Regions from separate parts of the Mesorhizobium sp. B2-5-4 genome, predicted to be linked through region 2. Evidence: riboswitches for the same ligand, from Rfam matches in the RefSeq annotation. Region 2 holds a riboswitch; the other holds the start of a gene.
What was found. Region 2 has a riboswitch for S-adenosylmethionine ahead of FJ492_RS25985 (O-succinylhomoserine sulfhydrylase). Riboswitches for the same ligand answer to the same signal wherever they lie in the genome.

Region 1: it holds a riboswitch for S-adenosylmethionine, as region 2 does, so the genes downstream of both, FJ492_RS09450 (homoserine O-acetyltransferase) here and FJ492_RS25985 (O-succinylhomoserine sulfhydrylase) in region 2, are expected to answer to the same signal.

What each region holds. Positions count from the first base shown of each region.
Region 1 is NZ_VFUR01000006.1:93,625-98,747, forward strand. Features, by position in the region: gene FJ492_RS09440 (prephenate/arogenate dehydrogenase family protein) at 1-518, opposite strand, end outside; gene hisC (histidinol-phosphate transaminase) at 524-1,633, opposite strand; SAM riboswitch at 1,770-1,847, shown strand; gene FJ492_RS09450 (homoserine O-acetyltransferase) at 1,967-3,199, shown strand; gene metW (methionine biosynthesis protein MetW) at 3,258-3,872, shown strand; gene FJ492_RS09460 (Stf0 family sulfotransferase) at 3,818-4,666, shown strand; gene FJ492_RS09465 (glycosyltransferase) at 4,745-5,123, shown strand, end outside.
Region 2 is NZ_VFUR01000029.1:656-5,778, reverse strand. Features, by position in the region: gene araD1 (AraD1 family protein) at 199-1,191, shown strand; gene FJ492_RS25990 (2'-deoxycytidine 5'-triphosphate deaminase) at 1,300-2,391, opposite strand; SAM riboswitch at 2,531-2,608, shown strand; gene FJ492_RS25985 (O-succinylhomoserine sulfhydrylase) at 2,665-3,855, shown strand; gene FJ492_RS25980 (ceramide glucosyltransferase) at 3,883-5,034, opposite strand.

The DNA.
Region 1 (5,123 bases), on a different contig from region 2:
TTGGCGCCGCAGCGGCGCCAGAATTCCGAGAGCCTTTCCAACGCTTCCGGATCGGTGCCCGGTACCGGCGTGAAGATGCACCAGCGATTGTCGAACAGGTCGGCGAACCCGGCATCCGGGCCGGATTTTTCGGTGCCCGCCAGCGGGTGGCCGGGAATGAAATGGACGCCATCAGGCACATGCGGTTGCATCTGCGCGATGACCGACGCCTTGGTCGAGCCGACATCGGTGAGGACCGCCCCCTTTTTCAGCGCCGGCGCGATTTCCTGCGCCACCGCGCCGGACGAACCGACCGGCACCGAGACGATGATCAGATCGGCATCGTGGACCGCTTCCCTGGCAGCCGTGGTGTAGGAATCGCCGAGGCCCAGTTCTTCGGCTCGCTTGAGCGTTGCCGCGCTGCGGGTCGAGATGGCGACTTGGCGAGCCAAACCCTCACGGCGAATGACGCGGGCGAGCGACGAACCGATCAGGCCAATGCCGACCAGTGCGATTTTTTCAAACATCGGAGATGCCATGGTTTCTAGCTTTTCAGGAATGTCGTGAGCGCGGCGACAACGCCGCGATTGGCCTCTTCAGTGCCGACCGTCATGCGCAGCGCGTTGGGAAAGCCGTAGCCTGAAACGCGCCGCAATATATAGCCGCGCGCGCTCAGATACTCATCAGCAGCCGCCGCCGAATGCTTCTGGTCGTCGGGAAAATGAATGAGCAGGAAATTGCCGACGCTCGGCGTCACCCGCAGTCCGAGCCCGGTCATCTCTTCGCTCAGCCAGGCGAGCCAGGTCTCGTTATGCGCCACGCTGCGCTCGACATGGGCGCGGTCGCGGATCGCGGCGATGCCGGCTTCGATCGCCGTCGCATTGACGTTGAAGGGCCCGCGCACGCGGTTGATGGCGTCGACAATGTGCATTGGACCATACATCCAGCCGATGCGCGCGCCGCCGAGGCCGATCTTGGAGAAGGTGCGCGTCATCACCACGTTCTCAGCGCTGCCGACAAGTTCTATGCCGGCTTCATAGTCGTTGCGGCGGACATATTCGGCATAGGCCGCGTCGAGCACCAGAAGCACGTTTTTCGGCAGTCCGGCATGCAGCCGGCGCACCTCCTGGAACGGCACATAGGTGCCGGTCGGGTTGTTGGGATTGGCCAGGAACACGATTTTCGTGCGCGGTGTGACAGCCGCCAGCATCCCATCGATGTCGGCGCGCTCGTCGGTCTCCTTGACCACCACCGGGGTGGCGCCCGCCGACTGGATATAGATCTTGTAGACCATGAAGGCGTGTTCGGTGAACATGGCCTCGTCGCCGGGCGCGAGATAGGTCTGCGCCAGCAGGCCGAGGATCTCGTCGGAACCATTCGAGCAGATGATGTTCTGCGCGTTGAGGCCATGCACCTCGGCGATCGCCTCGCGCAACCGCCTGGCGGTGCCATCGGGATAGATGTCGAGTTTGCCGGCGACCTCACGCGCGGCCTCGATCGCCTTCGGCGAGGGCCCAAGCGGATTCTCGTTCGACGACAGCTTGTGGACCTTGGCGACACCGGCCGGCGCCGTGCTCTTGCCGGGCACGTAGGCGTCTATGTCCATGATGCCCGCGCGCGGGGTCGGACGTGCCTGATCAGATGTCTGGTTCATTTTTGCAAAATCCGTCGAAAACGCCTCCATCCGGAAGCCGCTGCGGAAATACAAGCCACGGCAGGCAATGTCGAGGGGCGGCAGTGGTGCCGGCCGCCGGCATTGACGGCGAGGCGGGCGGGTTCTAGAAGGACAGGGACAGTTCCGTGGTGATTTGGCCGGTCGGCTTGCAGCCACGTTAAACAATTCGCTAAAGGGCCGTTTGCGTGACGTAACCGGCTTTGCGAAGGCAATGCCGGTTTTTTATTGTCCGCGACCGGCCGGACGAACGCATCGGCGGCGCGGAGATCGGCAGCGATTTCCGCAAAAGCACGGTGCAGCAAGAGAGACGTGATGGCTGTTCTGCGTGCAGGAAAGACCAACAACGAGGCCGACCAACCGTCGAGCCCGGTGTTGCGTTTTGGGCCCGACAAGCCGCTCAAGCTCGACGCCGGCACGCTGCTGTCGCCATTCCAGATCGCCTACCAGACCTATGGCACGCTGAACGACGCCCGTTCCAATGCCATCCTCGTCTGCCATGCGCTGACCGGCGACCAGCATGTCGCCAGCACCAATCCGGTGACCGGCAAGCCAGGCTGGTGGGAAGTGCTGATAGGCCCCGGCAAGATCATCGACACCAGCCGCTTCTTCGTCATCTGCTCCAACGTCATCGGCGGCTGTCTTGGTTCCACCGGGCCGGCCTCGACCAACCCCGCCACGGGAAAGCCATATGGGCTCGACCTTCCGGTCATCACCATCCGTGACATGGTGCGTGCGCAGCAGATGCTGGTCGACCATTTCGGCATCGAGAAGCTGTTCTGCGTGCTGGGCGGTTCGATGGGCGGCATGCAGGTGCTGCAATGGGCGTCGAGCTATCCCGAACGGGTTTTTTCGGCACTGCCGATCGCCACAGGCGCGCGCCATTCGTCACAGAACATCGCTTTCCACGAGGTCGGGCGGCAGGCCGTGATGGCCGATCCGGACTGGCATGGAGGCAAATATTTCGAGCACGGCAAGCGCCCGGAAAAGGGGCTGGCGGTGGCGCGCATGGCCGCCCACATCACCTATCTGTCGGAAGCCGCCCTGCACCGCAAATTCGGCCGTAACCTGCAGGACCGCGAAGCGCTGACCTTCGGCTTCGATGCCGATTTCCAGATCGAGAGCTACCTGCGCCACCAGGGCATGACCTTCGTCGACCGTTTCGACGCCAACTCCTACCTCTACATGACACGGTCGATGGATTATTTCGACCTCGCCGCCGACCATGGCGGCCGGCTGGCGGACGCCTTTGCCGGCACCAAAACCCGCTTCTGCCTGGTGTCCTTCACGTCGGATTGGCTGTTTCCGACCGAAGAGAGCCGCTCCATCGTTCATGCGCTCAACGCCGCCGGCGCCTCGGTATCCTTCGTCGAGATCGAGACCGATCGCGGCCACGACGCCTTCCTGCTCGACGAACCGGAACTGTTTGCCGCCATCAACGGCTTCATCGGCTCGGCCGCGCGCGCCAGGGGGCTCAGCGCATGCCCCCGAAAAGTTGCGGACTTTTCGGATCAAGGTCATGCGCCAAACAGAAAGGTGAAGCCATGACCCCGAAGAGTTGCGGACTTTCCGGACCATGGTCGTGCGCCGCTCAGGAGGCGAAACCATGAGCGTCAACGGCAGCCAGCGTGTCGACCTCGAGGTCGTCGCCAACCTCATCCCGCCGCAATCGCGCGTGCTCGACGTCGGCTCGGGCGATGGTTCGCTGCTCGAATTGCTGCAGGAAAGCAAGCAGGTCGACGGCCGCGGGCTCGAGTTGTCGCAGCGCGGCGTCAACGAATGCGTGGCGCGCGGCCTCTCGGTCATCCAGGGCGATGCTGACAAGGATCTCGAATTCTATCCCGACAAGGGTTTTGACTTCGTCGTCCTGTCGCAGACCCTGCAGGCCACCCGCAATCCAAAACTGGTGCTCGACGAACTGCTCAGGATCGGCAATCGGGCGATCGTCTCCTTCCCCAATTTCGGCCATTGGCGGGTGCGCCTGTCGCTGTTCGTCAAGGGCCGAATGCCGGTGACCAAGGATCTGCCCTATTCCTGGTACGACACGCCCAACATCCACTTCTGCACCATCCGTGACTTCGTCAATCTGTGCGAAGAGCTTGGTGCGACGGTGGAAAAGGCGACCGCGCTCGACGCAAACGGCCAGAAGATCGGCCTGTCGATGCCATGGTGGTTCTGGAATTTCTGTGGCCAACAGGCTGTGTTCCTGCTGAAGCGGTAGTGGTTGCCATGCATCTCTTTCGCAGACGGCCTCTTCCGGTTGAAATACCACCTGACATCCTGTCTGGCATAAAAGCTGGAATTCTGGTCTGCACGTCACCGCGCAGCGGCAGCAACCATCTCGCTGGATTGATGGCAGCCGCCGGGCTTGGCAACCCTTTGGAGTGGTTCGGCGGCCGCCGTCTTCTTGAATTGCCGAACTATCCTCGCGATCCCCGCGCTCAAGTCTTGCGGGCATTGAGGGATGGGCGATCCTCTTCCGGAATTTACGCAGTCAAACTGTTTGCCAGCCAATTTTCTCAAGTGGCTAGAACCATCGACCTGCCAGCCACCCTCCCAGAATTGCGCTATGTCCGTTTGACGCGCCGCGATCTCCTTGGCCAGGCAATCTCCTGGGCGCGCGCCCGTCAGACCGGCCGATTCCGTTCTACCGAGACCGCCAACAATGCGCCACGTTACGACGGCGCGGCGATAGCACAGTCGCTTGATAAACTTGTGCTGGAAAATCTGGTTTGGGACCTCTGGTTTGCAAAAAACGGGGTGCCTTTCCTGTCGTTGACATATGAGGATCTTTTGCAGGACCCGCAGACCAGTCTTAAGAAAATCGCTGGTCTCGTTGACGCCAAGCTTGCCCGTGACGTCGGATTTGGCTTTGCGTCCGGCCTCGCAATTCAACGAGACACCGTCAATGTAGAATGGCGGCAGCGTTTCTTGGCGCAATATTCAGACACTTCAAGATTCCCGGTTGACCGCACTCGCGGTTCCCTTTGGTCCCGATTTGGTGGCGGTGGCTGATCGTCAGTATTGTTGGGAAACACCCCCGCGTGATCTTGAAAGGGTTGCCTTTAGGCCGACTTGCAGGGACTATCGCCAGTGCGACGCAGCGATATGGTCCATGCGGAAATGGTTGAACCACACCCAACATATTCCCTCGTGGTGGAGATGGAGAACGCCAAGTCCATCGATTGGGACGAAGTCGGCATTGGCCTGAAGGCCTTGGCACGTGAAATCACCACGGTTCCTTCAGCCGACTTGCACAGACCTAAGGTTGTTATCTCTCACGGCGGCACGGACGCCGACGCTGGATCGCTTCGTATCGACGTCAGGGCGGTAGCGCCACAGCTGGAACAAGTTGCCGATCTGATCTTTACCGCTTTTCCCGGGGGCCGATACTACGATCTAAAAAACAACGGCATATTGGCAACGGACGGGGATATCATCATTTTCACCGATTCCGATGTAGTGGCCGAAC
Region 2 (5,123 bases):
TGGGGCGAGGACTAGGAGGCATACGGGTTCTAGATCGCGAAGCTGCCGGCGGCCCGTCAGCACCAAGAAGTCCGCGGAAGGACCAGGTTCGCGAACGCAATCCGGACGAAACGTTTCAACCGTGGCGCGTTCCCGCGCCGCGCCGGTCAGGGTTTGCCCATTGGCAGCCGGATACAGATAAATGAGAGAGGACTGATCATGCTGATCTCGCAGATTCTCGACGACGCCGAGACGATCCGTGTCGTTGCCCGCAGCGGCGGGAAGACCCGGATCATCAACGGAGCGCGCAGCGTGTATTCGCTGGCGATGGAGGCCGCCCGCACCGGCGTCGGCCTGACGGCCCTGATCGAACGCAAGGGACTGGGCGAGACGGTCGATCTCGACGCCGCCTACAAGAGGGGCCGCCTCCTGTCGCCGATCAATCACCCCGACCCGGCGCATCTGCATCTGACCGGCACGGGATTAACGCATCTCGGTTCGGCCGCGACGCGCGATTCCATGCACAAGAAGCTCAGCACCGACGGCGAGGAGCAACTTACCGATTCCATGAAGATGTTCCGCATGGGACTGGAAGGCGGCAAGCCCGCGAAAGGCCAGGTCGGCGTGCAGCCGGAATGGTTCTACAAGGGCAACGGTACCATGGCGGTCGCGCCTGGTGCCGCACTCATGTCACCGGCCTTTGCCAAGGATGCCGGCGAAGAACCAGAGATCGCCGGGATCTATGTCATCGGCGATGACGGCGCGCCATTCCGTGTCGGCTTCACGCTGTCGAACGAATTCTCGGACCATGTGACCGAACGCGTGAACTATCTGTTCCTCGCCCACTCCAAGCTGCGCAATGCCTCGTTCGGGCCCGAAATTCTGATCGGCGACCTGCCTTCGGACATCCGCGGCACGTCACGCATCGTGCGCGACGGCAGGACAATGTGGGAGAAGCCGTTCCTGTCGGGCGAAGCGAACATGTCGCACACCATCGCCAATCTCGAGCACCACCATTTCAAGTATTCGGCGTTCCGCCAGCCGGGCGATGTGCATGTGCATATGTTCGGAACGGCCACGCTGTCCTTCGCCGACGGCGTCACGACCGAAGCCGGCGACGTGTTCGAGATCGAGGCCGGGGATTTCGGCCTGCCGCTGCGCAACCCGCTGGAAATCGAAAAGCCGGTGAAGGTGGCGGTGAAGGCGCTGTAACTGGCGCCAACTCTGCCTTCTCCCCTGGTGGGGCCCGAAGGGCGGGCGAGGCCATTTCGACCTCTAAATCTTGCCCGTGGGCAAGCATCGGCCGGTGGTAATGGGAGTTCAGCGCGGGCGGAAATGTTTGGACAGCTTCAGGCCTTGTGCCTGGTAGTTCGAGCCGAGATCGGTCCCGTAAAGCGCCTGCGGGCGCTTTAGCATGTGTTCGTAGACCAGCCGGCCGACAATCTGGCCATGATCGAGGATGAACGGCACTTCGTGGCTACGCACTTCGAGCACCGCGCGGCTGCCGGTGCCGCCGGCCGCCGAATGGCCGAACCCCGGATCGAAAAATCCGGCATAGTGGACACGGAACTCGCCGACCAGCGGATCGAAGGGCGTCATCTCGGCGGCGTAGAGCGGCGGCACATGCACCGCCTCCTGGCTGACGAGGATGTAGAACTCGTCGGGATCGAGCACCAGTTCGCCGGCGCCGCTCTTGTGGATCGGCTCCCAGAAGTCGAGGACATCCTGGGCGGCACGCTTGTCGACATCGATGAGGCCAGTGTGGTGCTTGCCGCGATAGCCTACCAGCCCATCCTTGTCGCCGTTGAGATCAATCGACAGCGCGATGCCGCCTCCGGAAATGTTTGGCGGCTCGGTGGCGACCAGCATCTCGGCGCTGTGCAATTCATGCAGTTCGGCTTCTGAAAGCAGCGCGTTGCCGGTGCGAAAGCGGATTTGAGACAGGCGCGAACCGGTGCGCGCAACGATCGGGAAGGTGCGCGGGCTGACTTCGAGATAGAGCGGACCGTTGTAGCCGGCGGCGATCTTGTCGAACTCGTGGCCACGGTCGGTCATGACGCGGGTGAAGATGTCGAGGCGACCGGTCGAGCTCTTTGGATTGGCCGAGGCCGAAATGTCGGCCGGCAGGGCCAGGCTTTCGAGCAGCGGCACGATATAGACGCAGCCGGTTTCGAGAACCGCGCCTTCGGCCAGACTAATCTCGTGCAGCTGCAGCCGATCGAGCTTTTCCGAGACCTTGTGGTTGGGACCGGGCAGGAACGAGGCCCGCACCCGCCAGGCCTTTTCGCCCAATCTGAGATCAAGACTAGCCGGCTGGATCTGGTCGGCATCAAGCGCACGCGGCGACTTCAGCGCGCCGGACTGGAACAGCGCCGAAATGTCCTGATCGGGAAGAATGCCTGTCTGCCGCAAAGTCTGGCTCCGCCCCAAGACTGGTCTCCTTTGTTGCAGGTTCTTGCCGCAAACCGCTGGGCACTTTGCGGAACCTGCCTTGGTACAAACCTCTTAATGAAGCCGGCAATTGACGCAAGCGTGGCGCGGGTCTAAAGGGTCGTTATCCCGTGGTGATTTGGCCGGTCGGCTTGCAGCCACGTTAAACAAGTCGCTAAAGGACCGTCGGGCCGCAAGGCCGTATGGACCGGTTGCGACTTTCGCGGCCGGTTTTTTTGTGTCTGGAACAAAGCGATGAGCACCAAGAAGCGCAACTGGAAACCTCAGACGGCACTCGTGCATGGCGGAACCCTGCGTTCCGGCTTCGGCGAAACCTCCGAGGCGATGTATCTGACCCAGGGCTATGTCTACAAGACCGCCCAGGCGGCGGAAGCCCGCTTCAAGGGCGAAGAGCCTGGCTTCATCTATTCGCGTTACGCCAACCCGACCGTCGACATGTTCGAAAAGCGCATGTGCGCGCTGGAAGGCGCCGAGGACGCGCGCGCCACGGCATCGGGCATGGCGGCGGTGACGGCGGCGCTGCTGTGCAGCGTCAAGGCTGGCGACCATATAGTGGCGGCGCGCGCGCTGTTCGGCTCCTGCCGCTGGGTGGTCGAGACGCTGGCGCCGCGCTATGGCATCGAGGCGACTTTGGTCGACGGCACCGACATTGCCAATTGGGAAAAGGCGGTCAGGCCGAACACCAAGCTGTTCTTCCTGGAAAGCCCGACCAATCCGACGCTGGAAGTCGTCGACATCGCGGCCGTTGCCTCGCTTGCCAACTCGATCGGCGCGCGGCTTGTCGTCGACAACGTCTTCGCTACGCCGCTGCAGCAGAAGCCGTTGCAGCTTGGCGCGCACATCGTCGTCTACTCGGCCACCAAGCACATTGACGGCCAGGGCCGCTGTCTGGGCGGTGTCATACTATCGGACAAGAAGTGGATCGACGAAAACCTGCACGACTATTTCCGCCACACCGGCCCCAGCCTGTCGCCGTTTAATGCCTGGACCTTGCTGAAGGGCCTCGAGACGCTGCCGCTGCGCGTGCGCCAGCAGACGGAAAGCGCCGGCAGGATCGCCGACTTCCTGGCCGAGCAGCCGCAGATCGCTCGCGTCATCTATCCCGGCCGCGCCGACCACCCGCAGGCTGATATCGTCAAGAAGCAGATGTCGGGCGGCTCGACGCTGATTTGCCTCGACGTCAAGGGTGGCAAGCCGGCGGCCTTCGCCCTGCAGAACGCCCTCGACATCGTGCTGATCTCGAACAATCTCGGCGATGCCAAGAGCCTGATCACCCATCCCGCGACGACGACGCACAAGAATTTGAGCGACGAGGCCCGCGCCGAACTCGGCATCGGGCCTGGCACGCTCAGGCTGTCTGTCGGCCTGGAGGACGCCGACGACCTGCTGGAAGACATCGCGCAGGCTTTGCAGGCCGCTAGATAAGCTGCTTAGGAGCGTCGTCCGCGGCGATCAGGCGCGCGACGGCGTCTCCTCCAATTCGGCCGCCTTGGTGCGGATGGTCATGGCATTGCCGCGCCAGTCGACGGCGCCGCCGAGCCAGCCGCGCGCCCAGATGGACGGGAGCATCACGTCGCGCGCGATCATCGCCGCGACCATGCGCGGCGACAGATGCCAGCCCTTGGACAAGGCCAGCGCGCATTCCGGAAGGTAGAAGGCCGCCAACATGGCAATCACGGTTGCCCAGAGGCTGACGCCCGCGCTCGCCGCCGCAACCAGCGCCAGCGCGAGAGGCACCGCTGCGCCGGTCAGGAGTTCCGGCGCGAAGAACAGCGGAAAGGTGACGCGGCGCAGGCGCGCCCAGCGGGCCTGGCGCGACCAGATCTCGCCAACGGTGCGCTGGCCGAGCGGCTGCTCGAAGGGCGCCGCTACGAGATTGACGCGCAGCCCGAGGCCGTTGACCAGCTTGGTGGCGGCGGCGTCCTCGGCGATCTCGGCGGCCAGCGCGCGAATGCCGCCATTGGCGTTCAGCATCGGCTTGTTCCATAGCATGCTCTTGCCCTGGGCAAAGCCGAGGCCGAGCGCCTCGCCGGCATACTGCCAGCGGGCCTGCAATGTGTTGAGGAAGGCGCATTCGACATCGGCCCAGAAACCCTCGGGTCGCGAACCGATCGGCGTCGAGCAGACAAGACCGGTGTCGGGCCGCCATGCCGCCATCATGTGCTGGACATAGTCCCTCGGCATCAAGACGTTGGAATCGGCAAGGATGACCCAGTTGTGGCGCGCCGCTTCCCAGCCCTTGACGCAATTGTTGAGCTTTGGATTGGCGCTGACACGGTCATCGCCAATCAGCAGCCGGGCCGGCACCTTGGAAAACCGGGCAATCGCCCTGTTTATCAGTTTGACCACCGGGTCGTCCGCATGGGCGACGCAGAAGATCAGCTCATAATGTGGCCAGTCGAGCGCGAAGGCGCGTTCCAGCGTTTCATGCGTGAATGCCTCGACGCCCCGCGACGGGACGACGATCGATACCGGTTGCGACTTGCCGGCGGGCGGGGCGATCGTGCCGCGCCGTTTCAGCCGTGAGGCGGCAAGCGAAATGCTGGCGGCGTTTGAGAAGATGAGAGCGGTCGAAAGCGAGGCGGCTATGAAGGTGAGTTCCATCGAGATCTGGTCACTCCGGAAAGGCGGCCCGCATCATGGCCGTTTTCAACAGTTCGACAGAGCGCCGAGTCGCCCGGTTCGTGCACACC